4 regions of the Klebsiella sp. B345 genome follow, and region 2 is predicted to be linked to each of the others. Evidence: predicted binding sites of a transcription regulator. Region 2 holds the regulator's gene; each other region holds the start of a gene.

Region 1 (5,875 bases), 1.3 Mb from region 2:
ATCGATCCGAGTTTGTTTGATCACCTCTATCGTCTGCAGGGATTACTTGGCACGAATAAACCTGTCCAGCTCATCTCGGGCTATCGTTCACTCGATACCAATGATGAGCTTCGCGCACGAAGCCGTGGTGTAGCTAAACATAGCTATCACACCAAGGGGCAGGCCATGGATTTTCATATTGAAGGCATTTCGTTAAGCAATGTTCGCAAAGCGGCGTTATCTATGGGCGCAGGTGGTGTAGGATACTACCCACGTAGCAATTTTGTGCATATTGATACCGGTCCGGTCAGGCACTGGTAACGAAAGGAGCATCATGAACTATCGTATTATTCCGGTCACCGCGTTCGCTCAGAACTGTTCTTTAATCTGGTGTGAACAAACCCGGCTCGCCGCACTGGTCGATCCGGGCGGCGACGCCGAGCGAATCAAACAGGAAGTGACCGCCGCGGGCGTTAGCCTGATGCAGATTTTGCTCACCCATGGTCATCTCGATCACGTTGGTGCGGCGGCTGAACTGGCGCAGCATTATGGTGTGCCAGTTATCGGTCCGGAAAAAGAAGATGAGTTCTGGCTGGAAGGGCTACCAGCGCAAAGCCGGATGTTCGGTCTGGAAGATTGCCAGCCGCTGCAGCCGGATCGCTGGCTCAATGAAGGCGACGTGGTCAGCGTAGGGAATGTCTCTTTGCAGGTACTGCACTGCCCGGGGCATACGCCTGGACACGTTGTCTTTTTTGATGATGCTTCACGCTTGCTGATTTCCGGCGATGTGATTTTCAAAGGGGGCGTCGGGCGCAGCGATTTCCCGCGCGGCGATCACGGGCAACTGATCGATGCGATTAAACGTAAATTATTGCCGTTGGGTGATGATGTGACGTTTATTCCCGGTCACGGTCCGATATCGACGCTTGGCTATGAGCGCCTGCACAACCCCTTCCTGCAGGATGAAATGCCGGTCTGGTAATTTATCGTGTGGGGAATGTAATAAAGGCCGCATCAGCGGCCTTTATTTTTTCTGCCGGCGAGATTACAGCACGGCGACGATCGCTTCACACAGCGGTGCCATGTTGTCTGGGGTCATACCCGCTACGTTGATACGCCCGGAAGCCACGGCGTAGATACCGAACTCTTCACGCAGACGCAGCACCTGCTCTTTGGTCAGGCCGCTAAACGAGAACATGCCGTTTTGCTTGATGATGAAAGAGAAGTCACGGCTGGCGCCTTTTTCCTGCAGCGTATTAACAAACAGCAGACGCATGCGCTGAATGCGCTGGCGCATATCGGTCAGCTCTTGCTCCCAGATTGCACGCAGTGCGTCATTGCTGAGGATTGTGGCGACCACAGAAGCACCGTGAGCTGGCGGGTTGGAGTAGTTGGCGCGGATCACCGACTTCATCTGGCTGAAAGCACGGTCAACGGTATCAGCATCGGCGGCCACCAGCGTACAGGCACCCACACGCTCGTTATACAGACCAAAGTTCTTCGAGTAGGAGCTGGCAACCAGCAGCTCTTTATGCAGTGCAACGAATGCACGCAGACCTTCAGCGTCTTCCTCCAGACCACGGGCAAAGCCCTGGTAGGCGAAATCGAACAGCGGCAGCCAGCCTTTTTCGACGGACATCTGTGCCAGCTGTTGCCACTGCTCCAGCGTCGGATCGATACCGGTTGGGTTATGGCAGCAACCGTGGAACAGAACAACGTCACCCGCCTGGGCTTCGCTGAGGCTTGCCAGCAGGCCGTCAAAATCCAGCGCGTGGTTGGCCGCATCGTAATAGGTGTATTCGCATACTTCCAGACCCGCGGAGTTGAACACGCTCTTGTGGTTCGGCCAGCTTGGATTGCTTACCCAGACGCGTTTCGCCGAGGTATTTTTCGCCAGGAAGTCTGCGGCAACGCGCAGAGCGCCGGTGCCGCCTGGAGTCTGAGCGGTACGTGCGCGCTTATCGCTGACGATTGAGCTGCCTTTACCAAACAGCAGCTCCTGGGTGCAGCGGCCAAACTCCGGAATACCGTCGATACCCAGATAGTTTTTAGTGGTTTCATTTTCCAGCAGGTACTGCTCTGCTTTTTTGACACTGGTCAGGACCGGGGTTTTACCCGTTTCATCTTTGTAAACACCAATTCCGAGGTTAATTTTAGTCGGACGGTCATCGGCACGAAACAGATCGGCCAGGCCTAAAATGGGGTCAGCAGGGGCGGCAGTAATGTTCTCAAACATGACGAGGTTCCATTGTGATTACTGAGGGAATTTCGCTATCAGGGTAACGGGAGATTTACAAATTGCCAACCGTTTGCGACAAAAAGCGAGAAGGTTTTCGAAAGTTACGATCTTTATCTTACTAAATGAGAAAAGCAGGACCGAAGTCCTGCTTTTTAGGCATATCACGAAGGGGTGTACTGCAGATTAGAACTGGTAAACGATACCAACAGCTGCCTGGTCGTCGGTAGCAACGCCAGCAGTTTTGGTGTAATCGTTGTCGTCCAGCAGGTTGAATTTGTATGCTGCGTAGACGTTCATGTTCTTGTTGAAGTAGTACCAGGTACCCACTTCGACGTATTTAACCAGGTCAGCATCGCCGCCGGAGAAGCCGGTACGGCCCTGCAGGTTTTTACCTTTAGTCTGAACGTAGCCGATGGACGGACGCAGACCGAAGTCGAACTGGTACTGAGCAACGGCTTCAAAGTTCTGAGTTTTGCCTGCGAAGTAGTTGTCCTGGTTTTCCGGAGTCATGTTGTAAGTCTGGGAGTACATCACTGCCGCGTAGATGTTGTTCGCATCATACTTCGCAGAAGTTGCCCATGCTTCAGCTTTGTCGCCGTTGCCATCAGCTTTCTGGTCTACGCTACGGTTAGAGCTTGCGTAGCCAGCAGACAGCGCGATACCGTTGTCAAACGCGTAGGTTGCGGCGGTGCTGAAACCGTCGCCGTTCTGTTTGTGAACGTTACGAGAGCTGGCGTCGTTTTTACCCTGGTACTGCAGCGCGAAGCTCAGGCCGTCAACCAGACCGAAGAAGTCAGAGTTACGGTAGGTTGCAACGCCGTTGGTACGACCGGTCATGAAGTTGTCGGTGTAGTTCCAGCCATCGCCGCCCCACTCAACCAGCATATCGGTTGCCGCTTCAACGTCGTAGATCGCACCGTAGTTACGGCCGTAGTCGAATGAACCGTATTCACCCGCTTTCAGACCGGCGAATGCCAGACGAGTTTTAGTCCCCTGGGAACCTTCAACGTTGGACGCGTCCATGTTGTATTCCCACTGGCCGTAACCGGTCAGTTGGTCGTTGATCTGGGTTTCGCCTTTCAGGCCGATACGAGCATAGGTGGTGTCGTCGCTGCTGGTGTCACCGTTGGTGGTCCAGACGTGCTCGCCAACCATTTTTCCGTAGAAATCCAGTTTGTTGCCGTTTTTGTTATAGATTTCTGCAGCATTCGCTGCGCCGGCTACCAGCAGGGCAGGGATTACCACTGCCAGAATATTGCGCTTCATCATTATTTATTACCCTCATTAATATTTTTATATGAACACTTGCCACTGCCGCCAATACATTCTGTCAATAAAAACTTACAGAACCATTGATGATAGTTTGGTGTCTGAAGGCATCTTTCCATCCGCGCCAGCGTTTCGCTAGCCTGAAAATGCTACCAATGTCGCATATGAGTAACAATAAGAAAGAGTATGTAACAAAATGTGTTTTTTGGGGAACTTTGTGAACTCAATCAAAATTCCGTTCCACTTTGCTCACTAAATCATCCACCCATATATATCTATATGAATTAATTATGATTAATTTAGATAAAGCTACAATTGTGTATTTTATGTGTGCATTTCGCTTTTTTTTCGCTCAGCGTTTGTCTTTGCATCTTGTGCTGCGAGAGGTTAAAAAATGAACAAAATTATCAGGTGTTTCATCGCGGAATGAACATAAGGTGCGATTTATCCTTACTCAATGAGTCGTAATAGTGAGTAACATAAATGTGACGCGGAAGGCTTGATGTTTAGATTAATTAAGACTTGTTAACAAATCTTGACATAAAAAAAGGCCAGCATACGCTGGCCTTTAGGGCAATCAGGAAAAACAATCAGAATGTGGCGCTACGCGGCGTGCGCGGGAACGGAATAACATCACGCACGTTCTGTACGCCGGTGACATAGGCGATCAGACGCTCGAAGCCCAGACCGAAGCCAGAGTGCGGAACGGTGCCATAACGACGCAGATCGCGATACCACCAGTAGTCTTCTTTATTCAGACCCATCTCCGCCATACGGGCATCCAGCACGTCCAGACGCTCTTCACGCTGAGAACCACCGATGATTTCGCCGATACCCGGTGCCAGAACATCCATTGCCGCGACGGTTTTACCGTCTTCGTTAAGGCGCATATAGAACGCCTTGATGTCTTTCGGGTAGTTTTTGACGACGACCGGCGCTTTGAAATGCTCTTCTGCAAGATAGCGCTCATGCTCGGAAGAGAGGTCTACGCCCCAATACACCGGATTTTCAAACTGCTTGCCGCAGTTTTCCAGAATGGTGACGGCATCGGTGTAATCGACCTGGGCGAAATCGGCATCAATAAAGCGTTCCAGACGCGATACGGCTTCTTTATCTACGCGTTCGGCGAAGAATTTCATATCGTCGGCACGTTCTTCCAGTACCGCCTTGAAGACGTACTTCAGCATGGCTTCCGCCAGGCCGGCAACGTCGTTCAGGTTAGCGAATGCCACTTCCGGCTCCAGCATCCAGAACTCCGCAAGGTGGCGGCTGGTGTTGGAGTTTTCGGCGCGGAAGGTCGGGCCGAAGGTGTAGATTTTGGACAGCGCACAGGCATAAGTTTCGCCGTTCAGCTGGCCGGATACGGTCAGGAACGACTCTTTGCCGAAGAAGTCTTTATCGAAATCCACTTTGCCCTGATCGTTGCGCGGCAGGTTTTCCAGATCCAGCGTAGAGACGCGGAACATTTCGCCGGCACCTTCGGTATCGGATGCGGTGATCAGCGGCGTCGATACCCAGAAGAAACCTTGCTCGTCAAAGAAACGGTGCAATGCTTGCGCCAGGGTATGACGAACACGGGCAACGGCGCCAATCAGGTTGGTACGCGGGCGCAGGTGCGCGACTTCACGCAGGTACTCAATGCTGTGACGCTTGGCGGCCATCGGATAGGTATCCGGATCCTCTACCCAACCGGTCACTTCAACGTGGCTGGCCTGGATTTCAAAACTTTGACCCTGGCCCTGGGAGGCAACGATTTTGCCGGTAATGATAACCGAGCAACCAGTAGTCAGGCGCAGCACTTCCTGATTGTAATTGGGCAGAGAATTATTAATAACGGCCTGTACAGGATCAAAGCAGGAACCGTCATAGACGGCCAGGAAGGAAAAGCCAGCTTTTGAATCTCGGCGAGTACGCACCCATCCGCGCACGGTGACTTCGCTGTCAACGGCAACACGGCCCTGGAGTACGTCGGCTACAGGCACAACGCTCATAATAGTCTCTCTATTCGTAGTCCAATAAAAAAAATCGGTATCCCCCGGTGATGGGGGGACATCTATGTTACCTGTCATCTTCCGTCAGACAAGTAGATTTCGCACCGTGAAGGGGAGATTTCGGAAATAAATAAAGGAAAGGAGCCAGAACGGCTCCTTATGATGATTAAGAGCCTATCCCATTAGGCTATTTTATTTGCCATTTTGGCCCTGGGCAGTGCTCACCATCCTCACGTACTGCGTGTACGCTCCGGTGGTTCCGCGCTGTCCGTGGCCAAACTGGCCGCATCAATCTACGCCTACTGGGATAGGCTCTAACTGGCCTTTTTCACCGGCGGCAGATCGAAAGCTTTACGCAGCGCCCGGACAAAGGCTTTATCGTGGCAGATGGTTTTGC
Region 2 (5,875 bases):
ATGCTTATAACAGGTCAGGCGTGAGATGAGCCTACCGTCAGGTAGGCGTTCTGGCGTTGCATGAGGTAGCCAATCCCGGCCAGCACGATAGAAACCAGCATCACGCTGGTGGTGGTCAGCAGCGGTGTTGCGATCAGCGCGGATACCAGCAGGCTGGTCAGGAAGCACAGCCCGAGCTGCAGGGTGTTCTGCAGCGCGGCGGCGCGGCCGGTAGCCTGTGGGAATGGTTTCAGTGCCTGGGCGACGACGATCGGGTATATCCCGCCGTTAACAATCGCCATCACGCAGAATGGAATCATCACGCCGACGATGGAAGCATTTTCAAGTCGCCCGACCATCCAGGTGGCAGCAACGCTGACGGCGAACACCACCAGTAGCCACGGCAGCAATTGCTGGCCCTGCCATTTCTGCAGCGCTGCGCGGCAGCCATAACCCCCAATCAGGAAAGCAATGGTTTGTGGCACGTAGCTCAGCCCGATAGCCGTTGGACCATAACCCATGTCATGCAGAATAAACGGCGAGCCGGTCAGCCAGGCAAAGAAGCTGGCAGAGCAGGCGGCGTAGATCAGCACGTTACCGCTGTATTCACGTGAGCGCAGCAGCGTCAGGAAGGTCAGTTTCTTCTGGGCATCGCCGGCTGGTTTATGCACCGGCTTCAGGCGCAGGGTCGGGACCATCAGCAGCAGGGCGATGGCGAAAAGGGTGGCAAAAATCGCCTGCCATTCCAGATGGTTAAGCAGCCAGCTGCCGAGCAGCGGCGCCAGCGCCGGCGATAATCCCACCAGCGGCATGATGGTGGCGAAAATACGGTTTGTTTTCTGGGCTGGATAATAGTCCGTCACCATCGCCTGCCAGGTGACCGCAGCGGCACAAACGCCGATGGCCTGAATAAAGCGCAGGACCAGCATCAGCGTCGCGTCGCGGACCCACAGCATCCCCAGACAGCTGATGGCGAAGATCGCGAGGCCGCTCAGCAGAATCGGTTTACGCCCGTAACGGTCAGAGAGTGGGCCCCAGAACAGTTGTCCGATAGCGAAGCCGGCGAGGAACAGGCTCAGGCTGGCGCTGACCGAGGCCGCGGAGGTGTTGAGGTCGTGTTGAATCGCGGCGAAGGCCGGTAGGTACATATCGGTGGCCAGGAAACCCAACACGCTGAGTCCCGCCAGCCAAACTAAAAATCCTTTCCCAGGTTGTTGCATAACATTCTCTTCTGCTGATGCCGGTATAATGCCGCAGAGTGTAGGGAGTGCATTCTGGCTTGTGAAACGCTAATATTTGCTACATGCATTCAAAAATTTTGTAGGCAGAATATGTGGTCTGAATACTCGCTGGAAGTTGTTGATGCTGTCGCCCGCAACGGCAGCTTTAGTGCAGCAGCGCAGGAACTCCATCGCGTCCCTTCCGCTATCAGCTACACCGTCCGTCAGCTGGAAGAGTGGCTGGCAGTTCCGCTGTTCGAACGTCGCCATCGCGATGTCGAATTAACCCCGGCCGGGGTCTGGTTTTTACAGGAAGGGCGCTCTGTTATCAAAAAAATGCAGATCACCCGCCAGCAGTGCCAGCAGATAGCCAATGGCTGGCGCGGCCAGCTGTCGATTGCCGTCGATGACATCGTCAAACCGGCGCGGATGCGCCAGATGATTGTCGATTTTTATCGTCACTTTTCCGATGTTGAACTGATTGTCTTTCAGGAAGTGTTCAACGGCGTCTGGGATGCGCTGGCGGATGGCCGCGTGGAGCTGGCGATTGGGGCGACGCGTTCGATTCCGGTGGGGGGGCGCTACGCCTTTCGCGATATGGGCATGCTGAACTGGCACTGCGTGGTAGCCAGCCATCATCCACTGGCGCAGATGACCAGCCCGCTGAGTGATGATGAGTTGCGCAACTGGCCCTCTTTGGTCAGAGAAGATACCTCCCGGTCATTACCCAAGCGCACGACCTGGCTGTTGGATAACCAAAAGCGCGTGGTGGTGCCCGACTGGGAATCCTCAGCCACCTGCCTGTCTGCCGGGCTTTGCGTAGGGATGGTACCGACGCACTTTGCCCGTCCGTGGATCGACCGTGGAGAATGGACCGCCCTTGAGCTGGAAAATCCGTTTCCGGATGCGGCGTGCTGCCTGACCTGGCAACAGAGCGATGCATCGCCTGCGCTGCTGTGGATGCTGGATTATCTCGGTGATAGTGAAACGTTAAACCGGGAATGGTTGCGGGCGCCGGAATAACCGGCGCCGGGGAGGGGACTAGCGGCGGTAATCGACAAACGGACCGTCAACGACGGAACGACGCTCCACCAGACGCGGGTGAACCTCGATAGACTGGGACTCTTCACGCTTGTTGACGATGCGATCCATCAGCATATTAAACGCGGCTTCGCCGAGGGAGTCTTTCGGCTGATGAATCGTGGTCAGCGCCGGGCTGAAGTAGCGGGCGTTGCGCACGTTATCATAGCCGATCAGCGAAATATCCTGCGGCACTCGCAGCCCCATTTCATCTGCCGCGCAAATAGCGCCCATCGCCATGATGTCGCCGCCGCAGAAGACTGCCGTCGGACGGTGCGGTTGGTTCAGGATATGCTGCATCGCGCGATAGCCGGACTCTGGTTCGAAGTCACCCTGTTCAATCCAGTTTTCCGGTACAGAAATCTGGGCCTCTTCCATGGCTTTCATAAAGCCCGCCAGTCGTCCGGCACCGGTGTTTCGTTCGAGCGGGCCAGGGATCACGCCAATTTCGCGATGGCCACGTTCCACCAGATAACGACCGGCCATATAGCCGCCTTCAAAGGCGTTATCGATGACTGAATCAGTAAAGTCGGCCTTGGACTCACCCCAGTCCATTACCACCATCGGAATATGGCGGTACTCTTCGAGCATGCTCAGCACCGATTCCGGATACTCGGAGCACATGACCAGCAGGCCGTCGACGCGCTTTTGCGCCATCATAGACAGGTAGGCCTGCTGTTTTTCGAGATCGTTCCACGCATTACCCAGAATCAGGGTATAGCCTTTCTGGAAGCAGCTTTTTTCAACAGCTTCGATAATTTCAGCAAAATAGGCCGCTTCGCTGCTGGTCGCCAGCAGACCAATCGATTTGGTGTGATTAACCTTCAGGCTTCGCGCGACGGCACTGGGTGAGTAGTGCAGTTCTTTGATTGCTGCCCAGACCGCATTGCGGGTCTCTTCCGCGACGAAACGGGTTTTGTTAATAACATGTGATACTGTTGTAGTGGAAACGTTTGCGCGCTTCGCTACATCTTTAATAGTTGCCATTACTTCTCACTCCAGACCTTGACCTGAACGTCTGATAATCGGTACGTAAACGTTTGCCTAAACACACCCTGAATACAATGTTCAACATTGCATCACGTCGGGAAAACGACACAGAACGACAGGAAGGGGTCAATGGCCGATACGCTTTCAAATTAGCGTGGGATTTTGTCCGATCTTGCGGCAAAGGGGAAGAGCAAAAATGTGTATCACCCTAAATCCTGGAAGATTTTTATGCGATATTGTGCAAAAATGAGCAAGCTCACTTTTCGTGTGGGGAAAACAGGGGGAAAAATTGATGGATACAGATTTAAAATTTTCGCTGACAACAACGATTATTGTTCTAGGTCTAATCGTTGCCGCCGGGCTGACCGCAGTTCTGCACTAATTTTCCCGGGGGAGAGGTCACTTTCCCCCCGTTCCCGCCATTATTATCATTTTCGCAAAAATCTTTTGCCATTTCGTTTACTTTTGTTTTTCTGTGATTGATGTCATGCTTTTGACTTCTGATGAGATACCGTCGCCGATGACGGTCTGCTGGAGTCATGCAATGAAAATCAACTTTCCCCTGCTCGCGCTGGCGATAGGCGCATTTGGTATTGGTACGACGGAGTTTTCCCCGATGGGATTATTGCCGGTCATTGCCAAAGGCGTCGACGTGTCTATTCCGGCTGCGGGAATGCTGATCAGCGCCTATGCGATCGGTGTGATGGTAGGTGCGCCGCTGATGACGCTGCTGCTGTCTCATCGCGCGCGAAGAAACGCGCTCATTTTCCTGATGGCTATCTTTACCCTCGGTAACGTCCTCTCTTCCATGGCGCCGGATTACACCACGCTGCTGATTTCACGCATTATTACCAGCCTTAACCATGGTGCTTTCTTCGGCCTCGGTTCGGTGGTGGCCGCCAGCGTCGTTCCGAAAGACAAGCAGGCCAGCGCGGTTGCCACCATGTTTATGGGGCTGACGATCGCCAATATCGGCGGCGTGCCGGCGGCGACCTGGCTTGGTGAGACGATCGGCTGGCGGATGTCGTTCCTCGCCACTGCAGGGCTGGGAGTGGTGGCGATGGTCAGCCTGTGGTTCTCTCTGCCTAAAGGCAGTGTCGGCGAACGTCCGAATGTTAAACAGGAGCTGTCGGTGCTGGTGCGCCCGCAGGTGCTTTCCGCCTTGTTGACCACGGTGCTTGGGGCGGGGGCTATGTTCACGCTCTATACCTACATTTCTCCGGTGCTGCATACCATTACCCATGCTTCGCCGCTTTTTGTCACCGCGATGCTGGTGTTGATTGGCGTGGGCTTCTCGCTTGGCAACTATCTGGGCGGCAAATTTGCCGACCGTTCCGTATCGGGGACGCTGAAGGGCTTTCTGCTGCTATTGATGGTGATTATGCTGGCGATTCCGTTACTGGCGCAGACGCAGCTGGGAGCCGCTATCAGTATGGTGGTGTGGGGAGCTGCAACCTTTGCGGTGGTACCGCCGTTACAGATGCGGGTGATGCGTGTGGCGCATGAGGCACCGGGTCTCTCTTCGTCGGTCAACATTGGGGCATTTAATCTGGGTAATGCGCTGGGGGCGGCAGCCGGTGGGGCGGTGATTTCAGGTGGCCTGGGTTACGCGTTTGTTCCGGTTATGGGGGCGATCATCGCCGGTCTGGCTCTGCTGTTGGTGGTGGTGGGTAACCGTTCGCAGCCGGAAGAGGTGCTCGTCGGGTAGTGATGCTATTCGCAGAAGGGTTTACCCCTTCTGCGATATCGTTTTATGCCGCCAGATTTTCAGCAACAAACTTCCAGTTTACCAGCGCCCAGAAGTGCGCCAGATATTCAGGGCGGGCGTTACGGTAGTCGATGTAGTAAGCATGTTCCCAGACATCCACCGTCAACAGCGGGGTAGCGTCGCCAGTCAGCGGCGTGCCTGCGTTGCTGGTGGAGACAATATTCAGGCTGCCATCAGCATTCTTAACCAACCAGGTCCAACCGGCGCCAAAGTTTTTCGTGGCGGCATCGGTAAACTTCGCTTTGAAATCAGCAAAGCTGCCGAAAGCGCTGTTGATGGCTGCCGCCAGTGCGCCTTCCGGCTCACCGCCAGCATTCGGTGCTAGACAGTTCCAGTAGAAGGTGTGGTTCCAGACCTGAGCGGCGTTGTTGAAGATGCCACCTTCGGAAGTGCGGACGATCTCTTCTAACGATTTGCCCTCAAACCCGGTGCCTTTAATCAGATTATTAAGGTTAGTGACATAGGCCTGGTGATGTTTGCCGTAGTGGTATTCCAGGGTTTCAGCGGAAATGTGCGGCGCCAGGGCGTCTTTTGCATACGGTAATGCAGGTAATTCAAACGACATTGTTACTCTCCTTATAACTTCTTGATTTCTTCTCACATTTAAAGGATGTATGACCATCCGGATACAGCATGTACTGTGGATTGCCGTAGCGAATACCACAGGTTTTTATTGTGATCAGGATGCTAACACTTGCCGGAGAGAGTTAAAAGCCTTGCATTAATAAAGGGTATATTTAACAAACGCGATCGAAGAAACCGTGACCCGTCACGAGGAAAAAGAGGGCAGATAAACGAGGCTGGAGAGGGGGAAATGTGCTGCACATTGCGCGTAACC
Region 3 (5,875 bases), 2.6 Mb from region 2:
GCAAGATCCCCATAATTTTTTTCGGGATGCGTCCCTCACCGACAATGCCCGACAGCGCGACGGCATCGGTCGGTGACAGCACCGCCGCCAGCGCAAATGCTGGAATCAGCGGAATACCCGGAACAATCCAGTAAATCAGGAAGCCGATACCCACCACCGTCACCAGCACCAGTGCCAGCGCCAGCCCGAGGATTTCCCGGCCGTGCTCGATAAATTCGCGGGTCGGCGTCTTCCAGCCGTCGGCAAACAGCAGCGGCGGGATAAACAGGACCAGGAAGAGCTCGGGGTCAAATTCAACGTGCAGACCAAAGGTCGGCCACGCCAGCATCGCACCAATGGCGATCTGCATTAACGGGAGTGGAACCTGGAAGGGCAGTACGCGTGTAACCACCCCGGAAAGCGAGACCACGAGGGTCATGATGAGTATGGTGAAGAATATTTCCATGTGTTCCCTGTTCGCTGCGTTTTATTATTTTACACCTGAGGCGTCATGCCTCTGGATGATACGCTACTCAGATTAACGCAAAAGGAAACCGGATGTGGCTTAAAAATAAAACGGGCGGCCTGAGCCGCCCGTTCACCGCAAGAAAAGCTTAAATAGCCCAACCGCCGGCGTAGAAGATCACCAGCGCCGCGGCGATGATGACGGTACCCAGGTTCAGCTTACGCCATTCGCCAGAGACCAGACGGCCAATCACCAGGGTGGCAAAACCGATCATAATGCCGGTCACGATGTTACAGGTCAGCACGATAAAGACCGCGGTGATCAGACCCGCCATCGCATCGACGAAATCATTAAAGTCGATTTTGGCAACGTTGCTCAGCATCAGCAGGCCGACATACATCAGCGCCGGTGCCGTGGCATACGCCGGGACCAGATATGAGAGCGGAGAGAGGAACAGGATCAGCAGGAACAGCACGCCAACGGTCACCGCAGTCAGGCCGGTTTTGCCGCCCGCCGCAGTACCCGCCGCCGATTCGATATATACGGCTGCCGGTGCAGCCCCGACCACGCCGGAGAACACGCTGCTCAGGGAGTCTGTGGTCAGCGCTTTGCCGCCGTTAATAATCTGCCCGTCTTTATCCAGCAGGTTTGCCTGACCCGCCACCGCACGAATGGTGCCGGTCGCATCAAACACCGCGGTCATCACCAGCGCCAGCACGCTAGGCAGTACCACCGGATTCAGCGCGCCCATAATGTCCAGGCTGCCAATCAATGAGTTGCCTTTGTCATCGCTCAGCGAAGGCATCGCGAAAATACCGGAGAAGTGGACGTTCGGATCAAAAATCAGGCCGACAATCGAGACGCCGATAATCGTCAGCAGGATACCGCCCGGGACTTTCATTTTTTCCAGGCCAATGATCACCGCCAGGCCAATCAAGGACATGATCACCGGGAAGCTGTCGAAGTTACCCAGCGCGACCGGCAGGCCGTCCAGCGGGTTTTTAATGACCAGGCCCACGCCGTTAGCGGCGATCAGCAGCAGAAACAGGCCGATACCAATCCCGGTACCGTGCGCAACGCCCTGCGGTAAATTGCGCAGGATCCAGCTACGAATGCCGGTGGCGGAAATCACCGTAAACAGTACACCCATAAGGAATACGGCGCCCAGCGCCACCGGGATACTGATGTGCTGTCCCAGCACCAGGCTGAAGGCAGTAAAAGCGGTCAGCGAGATAGCACAACCGATTGCCAACGGCAGGTTCGCCCACAGCCCCATCACCAGAGAGCCGACGCCTGCGACCAGACAGGTGGAAACAAACACCGCGGCCGGAGGGAACCCGGCTTTCCCCAGCATACCTGGGACAACAATAACCGAGTACACCATCGCCAGAAACGTGGTTAGACCGGCGACAATCTCCTGACGAACGGAGCTGCCACGAGCTGAAATTTTAAACCAGGCGTCAAGTGAACCGCCGGCACGCGCTGAAGGCGTAGACATAGAAAACGTCCCCTGAAAATTTTTATCGTTTGTCTGCATACGTGGTGGACCATCCACTGCCAGTTAAACGCGATCTCCTTGTGCTACTTCGCAGCGCCAGGGGGCTGCAAAAAGCAAACGTTTAACTCCGCGCATGCAATACGGTGGTCAGAATGAATTTGCTCCCCCCAGAACAGAGGTAAATAGCGAGCAAAATAAAAAAGCAAACGATTATCCAGCCATTAGATGGGCCTTTTCAACAGATGTTTACGCTAATTCGCTAAATTTTGCTTATGATGCTCACGAAATAATCAGCCGATGCGCAAACGTTGTCGTCCATGCGCAATCCGGTAACATTTTTGTATTGCGCTGATAGCAATTTCTCGCGGTCATCACAAAAATCACTACTTCACTCCGGCAAGGTGAACGGACCGCCGCGCTCAATTGCCCGTTGCCAGGCCGGACGCTGTTCCACCTGCTGCACCCAACGCCTGATGTGCGGCAAATCGCCGATGCCACCGCGGGCCAACAGCGCCATCACCGGAAAACTGAGCTGGATATCGGCCATGCTCAGCGCTGCCCCCGCAAACCACGGCTGGCTGGCGAGATGGTCTTCTATATAGTGGGCGTGCGTGGCAATTTGTCGGTCCAGCCAGGCTTTCTGTACGCCCTTGCCCAGCACGTTACCCAGCGTTCGCATGCCGAGAGGGATCGGCGGTTTGCCGAGGCTGGCAAAAACCAGCTTCATCAGCAACAGCGGCATCAGCGAGCCCTCGGCATAATGCAGCCAGAAACGATATTGCAGTTTGTCGGCGGTCTCCTGCGGCCTGAACTGCTGTTCGCTATCGTAGGTTTCCTGCAAATATTCCAGAATGGCGCCCGACTCCGCCAGCACGTAGCCGTTATCTTCCACCACCGGCGATTTGCCAAGCGGGTGGATCTTTTTCAATTCCGGGGGCGCCAGCATGTTCTTTTGCCGCTGGTAGCTAACCATGCGATAAGGCAGCTGGAGTTCTTCAAGCGCCCACAGCACCCGCTGCGATCGCGATTGATTGAGGTGATGTACCGTCAGCATGGAGACTCTCCCGTCAGTTGTTCGAATTAACTATAGGAACTGACGGCGATTGGCGGAAAAATTTCGGCGAAATAAACCGGTGAAATGGCGGGGCTGTGCCACAATTAAATTGTCGACGCAATCCGGAACCTCCATCAACATCTTGCGCAATACTGAGGGGAGTCGACGTCGGGGGAAACCCTCCTGCGAACCAGTAGGATAGAATCAAAGACAAAGACCGGAAAACAACTAAAGCGCCCTGTTGTGGCGCTTTAGTTTTTATACGTCATCTTCCAGCAGTCGCGCCCCAGTCCCCTCTTCACCCAGTTTATCTCCCGGGTTACGCAACGGGCAGTCGCGCCGTGACAGGCAACCGCAACCAATACAGCCGTCCAGTTGATCGCGCAGCGCCGTGAGGGTATGGATGCGGCGGTCCAGCTCTTCCCGCCACTGCGACGAGAGCTGCTTCCACTCTTTGGCGCTCAGGTTATGCCCCTCAGGCAATACGCCAAACGCATCGCCGATGGTCGCCAGCGGGATCCCGATACGCTGGGCAATTTTAATGATCGCCACCGCGCGCAGCACATCACGTCGATAGCGCCGCTGATTGCCGGTATTACGCTGGCTGTGAATCAGCCCTTTGCTTTCGTAGAAATGCAGAGCCGAGACAGCAACACCGGTACGTTTTGCCACCTCGCCTGGGGTCAGCAGCATTTTAATGCGGGTCGATTTCTTTTCCATAAAGCGCTTTACCTCAAGTTAACTTGAGGAATTATACTCGCCCACAGACAAAACGACGAATCGAGAATTGAGAGAGGCCGCTTTATGTCCCATCAGGATATTATCCAAACGCTTATTGAATGGATTGATGAACATATCGATCAACCACTTAACATTGATGTAGTCGCCAGAAAATCGGGTTACTCGAAATGGTATCTTCAGCGGATGTTCCGTGCCGTGATGCATCAAACGCTGGGTGATTACATCCGCCAGCGCCGGCTGCTGATGGCCGCGGAAGCGCTCAGAACGACGCAGCGGCCGATCTTTGATATTGCGATGGACCTCGGGTATGTGTCGCAGCAGACCTTCTCACGGGTGTTCCGCCGGGAGTTCGATCGTACCCCTAGCGACTACCGCCATCAGATCTCTGCCTGACCGTTCAGACGCAGGGGCAGAGCCGGCTGGGGGCGTTCGCCAGCCACAGCCTGAACTCCTGCGGCGGCATCGCTTTGGCAAAGTGCCAGCCCTGGCAATACTGCACGCCACGCTGTCGTAGCCAGTTCACCTGCTCTATCGTTTCCACCCCTTCGGCAACGGTTTTTAAATGCAGGCTGCGCGCCATTTCAATAATATGCTCGACGATCATGTAGCTGGTGCTGTTGGTCGTCAGCGTATCGATAAACGACTTATCGATCTTGAGGATATCCACGTTCAGCAGGTGGAGATTGTGCAGGTTTGAATAACCGGTGCCAAAATCATCAATGGCAATTTCATACCCGGCGTCACGGAAGGCCTGGATCACCGGCATGGATTTGTGCACGTCGATAAACCCGCGCTCGGTCACTTCAATTTTAATCTGGTCGATACTCACCGCGTAGCTGCTGGCCTTTTCACTGATTCTGGCAATGAGCCTTGATGAGTAAAAATCCGTGGCCGACAGGTTAATGGCGATATACAAATGGGGATGCCGGGAGAGAAACTCGCCCAGCTCGGCAAACAGTTCATCCACCACATAGTCGGTAATCTGGGCGATCATCCCTTCGCTTTCCGCCAGTGGAATAAACTCCGCCGGACTCATTACCGGCCCCTCACATCCCGGCCAGCGCAGCAGCGCTTCGGCCCCCACGCAGCGGTTATGTTGAATATCGATGATTGGCTGATAGTGCAGGCGCAACTGCCGGTGATTTAGCGCCCGCTGCAGCATATTGCGCGGTGAATCGTATTGCTTACGGGTTCGTGACCAGACCAGTAAAATCAGGACGCTGCAAATGAAGCCCAGCGGTAGCGTGACGGTAAGCTGATCAAAAAAGACCTGGTAATAGCTGGCGTACGAGGTGGACATGATCACCGCGATGGGGCGAATGGTGGAGCGCGCCACGGTATAAACCCGGTTATCCTGGCGGAATAAGGTCCCGTCGTGTCCCACCAGGCTGTGCAACAACTCGGCATCAGCATTTTTGCTGGTAGAAAAAAAGAGGTTGGTTTTGGTATCGAACAAGCCATAGGCTAAATCTTTATCGCTGGATATTAGGGAGCTGTAGGACAGGGGATTAATAACCGCGACGTAGTGCCCTTTTTGCATATAGGTCATGGCAAAACCAGGGTAGAAAGGCGTATCCCGATAATAGTAAATGGCGACATCGGGCGCTTTTGTATAATTTGCCGCCGGTGTTCGCCACGGTTTTTTCGGATGAACCGAGGTTGAACAATCAAACTGCGTCCCGTCAGCGTAAATTAAATCATCGACATAAAGCAGACTGCGCACAATGCCCAGCATATATTGCTGATGCTCGGGAGAACACAGTGTCCCCGTATACTGCAAGGCTTTTTTACGTGCCAGCTCCACTTCATCAACGACCAGCTCCGTTTTTTGCAGCGCCAGCTGTGAGAACGAACGAAGTCGATCGCCGGTTTCCGCTTTCGCTCTCAGTTGAGCAAACCACAGCGCCAGAACGATGGGCAGTAAGACCACCAGGGCGAGACCCAATATTCGCAAAGGCTTGCGCAGCGTGCGACGATTCATTTCCGTTGTGTATCCATGCGATATGCCTTAATCACGGTAAAAGATCACACCCATTGTTTACAGCAGTGACTATTTTTAGCAATCAGCCAGTTGGGGTAAAAACCCCATCGTCAATAATGATGAATAATACTAAGTTCACGGGCAATCGAGAAACTT
Region 4 (5,875 bases), 1.9 Mb from region 2:
CCACGCCGGCGGCGATTACCTCCGGGCTGGCCGTGGCAGCCCGTCGCGGGGCGTTAATTAAGGGCGGTGCGGCACTGGAACAGCTGGGACAGGTGCGCCAGGTCGCCTTTGACAAGACCGGAACGTTGACCGTCGGCCGGCCGCGCGTCACCGCCACCATCGCGCTGAGCGATGAAGATGAAAACAGTCTGCTGGCGCTGGCAGCGGCGGTGGAGCAAGGCTCCAGCCATCCGCTGGCGCAGGCCATTGTGCGGGAAGCACAGCAGCGCCAGTTGGTGATCCCCTCGGCCCGCAACCAGCGCGCGTTGGCAGGCTCCGGAATTGAAGCCGAGGTCGACGGCCATCGAATCTTGATTTGCGCAGCGGGTAACGGCAGTGCGCCGCACCATGAGTCGCAGATCCAGCAGTTGGAAAACGCCGGGCAGACGGTGGTGCTGGTGCAACGCGGGCAGACGCTGCTGGGTATTCTGGCGTTGCAGGACACGCTCCGCGACGACGCCCGTCAGGCGGTCGACGATCTGCATCGTCTGGGAGTCAAAGGGGTGATCCTTACCGGAGATAATCCACGCGCGGCAGCGGCGATTGCCGGGGAGCTGGGGCTGGCGTTCCGCGCCGGGCTGCTGCCTGCCGATAAGGTCACGGCGGTGACGGCGCTCAACGCCGAGGCGCCGCTGGCAATGGTTGGCGACGGGATTAATGACGCCCCGGCAATGAAGGCCGCAACCATCGGTATCGCCATGGGCAGCGGGACCGACGTGGCGCTGGAGACCGCCGACGCCGCCTTAACCCATAACCGTTTAACCGGCCTGGCACAGATGATTACCCTGGCCCGCGCCACTCACGCCAATATCCGGCAGAACATTGCCATCGCGCTTGGGCTGAAGGGGATTTTCCTTATTACCACCCTGCTTGGATTAACCGGGCTGTGGCTGGCGGTGCTGGCGGATACCGGCGCGACGGTGCTGGTCACCGCGAACGCTCTGCGACTGTTACGTCAGAAGTAAGTGGCAAGCTCCGGGGCGACGCTTGATGCGCCTTGCCCGGGCTACAGGCTGTGCAGTCAGGTAGCCCGGACAGGTGCGCAGCACCGCCTCCGGGGAAGCCTGAAGCAAATCAGTGGCTTTTGCGGATCAGGTAACGGTAAGGCAGCGCCTGAGTTTCCTCGGCAACCAGCTCATGTTCCATAAAGCGGCAAAACCCTGGAATATCGCGGGTAGTCGCCGGATCGTCGGCGATAATCAACAGCGTCTCACCCACCGGCATGGTACGTACGGCCTTGCGTACCATCATTACCGGTTCCGGGCAACGCAGGCCCTGAGCATCCAGCGTGTGGTCAGGACTGGAGAAAAGTTCGGTCATTTTCATCTCACATCAACAAAACGGCCCTAGTTTACCGCCACTTTTGCGCTGCGCAAGTCAGGTTAACGTTTGCGCGAAAAACAACCGTTGCAATACCCGCGCAACGCAGTATCATTCTGCCGCTTCATACTGGTACACGCGCGCAGGCACATCGCTCGCGAGTATTGATTTATTGGGTTCCCTCACCCCAATCACTAAAAAGGTCACAATATGAGTCCCTTTACTACCGTACAGCGTACAAAAGCGCTGGTCTGGCTTTCGCTTTTCCATTTGCTGGTGATCACCTCCAGCAACTATCTGGTGCAGCTCCCGATCTCCATTTTCGGTTTTCATACCACCTGGGGCGCGTTCAGCTTTCCGTTTATTTTCCTCGCCACCGATCTGACGGTGCGGATTTTCGGCGCGCCGCTGGCACGACGCATTATCCTGGCCGTGATGATCCCGGCGTTGCTGATCTCTTACGGCGTCTCCTCCCTGTTCTATATGGGCGAGTGGCAGGGTTTCGCCGCGCTGACCCACTTTAACCTGTTCGTCGCCCGTATTGCGGCCGCCAGCTTTATGGCCTACGCGCTGGGTCAGATCCTTGATGTCCACGTCTTTAATCGCCTGCGTCAAAACCGCCGCTGGTGGCTGGCGCCAACCGCCTCGACCCTGTTCGGCAACGTCAGCGATACGCTGGCCTTTTTCTTTATCGCGTTCTGGCGCAGCCCGGACCCTTTTATGGCGGCGAACTGGGGAGAGATTGCGATTGTCGACTACAGCTTCAAGGTGCTGATCAGCATTGTCTTCTTCCTGCCGATGTATGGCATGCTATTGAATATGCTGATGAAAAAACTGGCAGATAAATCTGATTTATCGGCATTGCAGCCAGGTTAAGAGTACTCACAGGTTGATGTGATAAGATACACGGATGAGCCGTTAATGGCCGTTTATCGAAAGGAAGAAGTCAATGCGCAATTTGGTTAAATATGTCGGTATTGGCCTGCTGGTTGTAGGTCTTGCGGCCTGTGATAACAGCGATTCAAAAACGCCAACCGAAGGGGCTGCAGCACAGAGCAACGCCAGTGGACAAACCGTTAGCCTGCTGGATGGCAAGCTGAGTTTCTCCCTGCCGGCGGGAATGACCGATCAGAGCGGCAAGCTGGGTACTCAGTCCAACAATATGCACGTCTACTCTGACGTCACCGGGCAAAAAGCGGTGATTGTGATTGTCGGCGACAGCACCAATGAAGAGTTAAGCGTGCTGGCTCAGCGCCTGGAAGAGCAGCAGCGCAGCCGCGATCCGCAGCTGCAGGTCGTGACCAATAAATCAGTTGAGGTCAAAGGCCACACCCTGCAACAGCTGGACAGCATCATCTCCGCCAAGGGTCAGACCGCATGGTCTTCCGTACTGCTCGGCAAGATTGACGACAAACTGCTGACCCTGCAGATCACCCTGCCAGCAGATAACCAGCAGCAGGCGCAGACTGAAGCGGAAAGCATCATCAATACCCTCGCCATCCAGTAACTACTGGCCCGGCGTCGCGGCCTCCGGTTCAACCACCGGGGGCCGTTTTTTTAACCGCCAGCCTAACACCAGCGCCACCGCCACCAGCCCTGCTGCCACCAGATAAATCGCCGATATGCCGACCCACGCCATCAGCAAGCCTGCCAACGGCCCGGTCACTCCTAGCGAAAGATCCATAAATACCGTGTAGGTCGCCAGCGCCGAGCCCTGATTCTGCTGCGGTACCGCTTTCACCGCCACCACGCCCAGCGCCGGGAAAACCAGCGAAAAACCGGCGCCGGCCAGGAAGGTACCGATTTTCGCCATCAACGACGTTTCTGCCAGCCCCACCAGCAACAGCCCGACGATCTCCACGCTGAAGCACAGCATCGCGACGTTCAGCCCGCCCAGACGCTGAATACCGTTGGGGAATAGCAGACGGGTGCCGACAAACGCACAGCTAAACAACGTCAGCGCGAACGCCGCGCCATCCCAGCCTTTGGCATCGTAAAACAGCGTGATAAAGGTCGCGATCGCGCCAAAACCCGCGGACGCCAGCGCCAGCGCCATGCCATATGGCCAGACCCGGCCGAGCACCGCGCGAAACGACATGACCTTGCCCCTGGTCGCCCTGACCGCTGCTTTTGGCAGTGCGCAAAGAATCGCCACCAGCGCCACGGCCATAATCGTCAACGCCAGCCCTTTCAGCCCCACGAGGGAATAACAAAGCACGCCAAGTGGTGCACCAATTGCCATCGCCCCGTAGGTCACGATACCGTTCCACGAAATCACCCGTCCGATGTGCAACGAGCCAACGACGCCCACGCCCCACAAGGTCGAACCGGTACCAGCAAAGCTTTGCCCAATGCCGAGAATTACGCGCCCCAGGCACAGCAGCGTCAGGCTGATCAGCGGCCAGTCGCCGCCGACCGCCGCCAGCAGATAGCTCAGGCCGCTGAGGAAACAGCCGCACAGCCCGAAGACGACAATCTTTTTTGGCCCCAGCAGGTCAGCGTAACGCCCGGCATGCGGGCGACTGAGCAGCGTGGCAAAGTATTGCAAACTGATAACCAGCCCAGCCCAGAAGGCGCTGAACCCCATAACATCATGTACATAGCCGGGCAGTACCGCCAACGGCAGGCCAATCGTCAGGTAGCTGGCAAAATTAAACATCACAACTGAAACAATCCGCAGATTGAGGCGCAATCCATTCAGCGCCGGTTCGTCGACGGGTTCGGGCATTGGGTTCACCAGATTTTTACAACAGTGTTTCACTATTACCACGTCGCCCACACAAAAGCAGCCAGCTACGCATAAAATCACGTTTCAGCAGCATACCGGCGGCGTATGGGAAGTATCGCCTTGTCTATATTTAAATAACTCAGGCGCTGTGGCTAAATATTGCGAATTATTAACTTGCCGGAAAAAATAATGTTAGCGTTCTGAGCAAGATAAATTGCCATTGCACGGTTATAGCGCACGTTCAGCATCACCTGAAGCGAGCGCCACTCGGGTCCGCACGCTTTTATGATCAAAACTGCCGGTTGGGAAAAAATTGAAATCGCCATCGCTATTTATCTGGGGTTTTATTTTGACTGATGATATTTTTCACCAGCCACCGTTGCGTGGTATTCCCCTAATTCAACAAGGAGTGTTTATGAGAAAGTTTATGCAGTGGCTGGCCGTTATTGCCGTCGCCGGTACCCTGGCAGGTTGCGCACGTACGGCGCCGGTTGAACAAATTCAGACCACCGTCAGCGCCGGTCACAGTGCCGACCAGGTCAAGCAGGCCATTCTGCGGGCCGGTGTTCAGCGTCAGTGGATCATGACAGAGCCGGCACCCGGCGTCATCAAAGCCCGCCAGCAGGTTCGCGACCATATTGCTGAAGTCCGTATTCCGTACTCCGCCAACGGCTATGCCATTCATTACGATAGCAGCTTCAATCTGATGGCCTCCGGCGGGAAGATCCATAAAAACTACAACCGCTGGGTACATAATCTGGATAAAGATATTCAGGCCAACCTGGCCGCTGACGCGATTCGCTAACTACCTTACCTCCGCCATCGCTATTGTTTCCTGAGGAAGTACTGATACGCTTCCTCATGCTGAAAAATAGGGATGGCGGGAGTGAATTCGGCATTCTCCTATGTATTCGCCTGCCTGCTGCGGCAATTTGTGGCGGAAATGTCAGAGAGTAGTCATCGGCCTGTTGATGGAATAACGGAATATCGCTATCAGCCGCGAATAATTACCATAATAAATTGCACTGGCATGCGAAAATAATGAAAATACGCGCTGACTTCACCACCTAATTTGCCAGGCGGTGAATATGCTTGCCAGTATGCCCTCACTCTGCACTGAGCAGCAGATACCCGTTCGGCAGAAAAAGCCGAGCGGTAAAAATCCTGGCTGGTAACACGCCGTTGGTTCAGACGTTAGCCATACTGTATTCGCGGGCCAGAAGAAAATACAAAGCGGCGTTCAAAAAACGTAGCTGGAATCACCGGTTTATCGCGGATGCGCGTTGATGAAATTCTCACTAAACATAGTTGACTGGCAGGGCAGAGCCCCTGGGCTTAGCGAAACAGCGCAGTGGCAGCAATGGTCACGGCAGCCGCACGCCATCGATCCGGCAGCGCCGCAGGCAAAATTAAGTGAATTACCGATGATGGCCGCCAGACGACTCAGTTCGGGGAGCAAGCTCGCCGTGGAGTGTGGACTGGCAATGCTGCGCCGTCATCACATCGACGCCGTGCTGTACACCAGCCGCCACGGGGAACTGGAGCGCAACTATCGCCTCCTCCACGCTCTGGCGACGGGGCAGGACATCTCTCCTACCGACTTCGCGCTTTCGGTACACAACTCAGCGGTGGGCAATCTGACCATCACTGCTCAACATCCGATTACCTCCTCTTCGCTCTGTGCCGGACGGGACTCCTTCCAGCAAGGGTTATGCGAAGTGATGTGCCTGCTGAACGCCGGCTATCAGCGGGTGCTGATGGTCGATTTCGACGGTCAACTGCCGGAGT

What was found. Region 2 encodes PurR, which represses purine synthesis genes. Its sites were predicted from a motif close to CANGCAAACGTTTGCNTG; they were not measured.
Region 1: a site for PurR is predicted at 2,278-2,295, ahead of ACMYSO_RS22320 (amino acid aminotransferase). Genes of this name have one in related genera too.
Region 3: a site for PurR is predicted at 2,054-2,071, ahead of ACMYSO_RS15605 (NCS2 family permease). Genes of this name have one in related genera too.
Region 4: a site for PurR is predicted at 1,418-1,435, ahead of tusA (sulfurtransferase TusA). Genes of this name have one in related genera too.

Annotation. Positions count from the first base shown of each region.
Region 1 covers NZ_CP180443.1:4,763,398-4,769,272, forward strand. Annotated here, with positions in the region: gene ACMYSO_RS22310 (YcbK family protein) at 1-300, shown strand, start outside; gene ACMYSO_RS22315 (MBL fold metallo-hydrolase) at 314-961, shown strand; gene ACMYSO_RS22320 (amino acid aminotransferase) at 1,025-2,215, opposite strand; gene ompK35 (porin OmpK35) at 2,402-3,487, opposite strand; gene asnS (asparagine--tRNA ligase) at 4,078-5,478, opposite strand; gene pncB (nicotinate phosphoribosyltransferase) at 5,793-5,875, opposite strand, start outside.
Region 2 covers NZ_CP180443.1:728,293-734,167, reverse strand. Annotated here, with positions in the region: gene punC (purine nucleoside transporter PunC) at 15-1,199, opposite strand; gene punR (DNA-binding transcriptional activator PunR) at 1,311-2,222, shown strand; gene purR (HTH-type transcriptional repressor PurR) at 2,241-3,266, opposite strand; gene ACMYSO_RS03430 (YnhF family membrane protein) at 3,562-3,651, shown strand; gene ACMYSO_RS03425 (MFS transporter) at 3,814-4,977, shown strand; gene sodB (superoxide dismutase [Fe]) at 5,021-5,602, opposite strand.
Region 3 covers NZ_CP180443.1:3,320,008-3,325,882, reverse strand. Annotated here, with positions in the region: gene ACMYSO_RS15610 (Na+/H+ antiporter) at 1-445, opposite strand, end outside; gene ACMYSO_RS15605 (NCS2 family permease) at 594-1,943, opposite strand; gene ACMYSO_RS15600 (glutathione S-transferase family protein) at 2,332-2,997, opposite strand; gene soxR (redox-sensitive transcriptional activator SoxR) at 3,256-3,717, opposite strand; gene soxS (superoxide response transcriptional regulator SoxS) at 3,802-4,131, shown strand; gene ACMYSO_RS15585 (EAL domain-containing protein) at 4,136-5,719, opposite strand.
Region 4 covers NZ_CP180443.1:2,616,959-2,622,833, forward strand. Annotated here, with positions in the region: gene zntA (Zn(II)/Cd(II)/Pb(II) translocating P-type ATPase ZntA) at 1-1,004, shown strand, start outside; gene tusA (sulfurtransferase TusA) at 1,114-1,359, opposite strand; gene ACMYSO_RS12380 (7-cyano-7-deazaguanine/7-aminomethyl-7-deazaguanine transporter) at 1,570-2,235, shown strand; gene ACMYSO_RS12385 (DcrB family lipoprotein) at 2,309-2,866, shown strand; gene ACMYSO_RS12390 (MFS transporter) at 2,867-4,087, opposite strand; gene ACMYSO_RS12395 (LptM family lipoprotein) at 4,503-4,892, shown strand; gene ACMYSO_RS12400 (beta-ketoacyl synthase chain length factor) at 5,374-5,875, shown strand, end outside.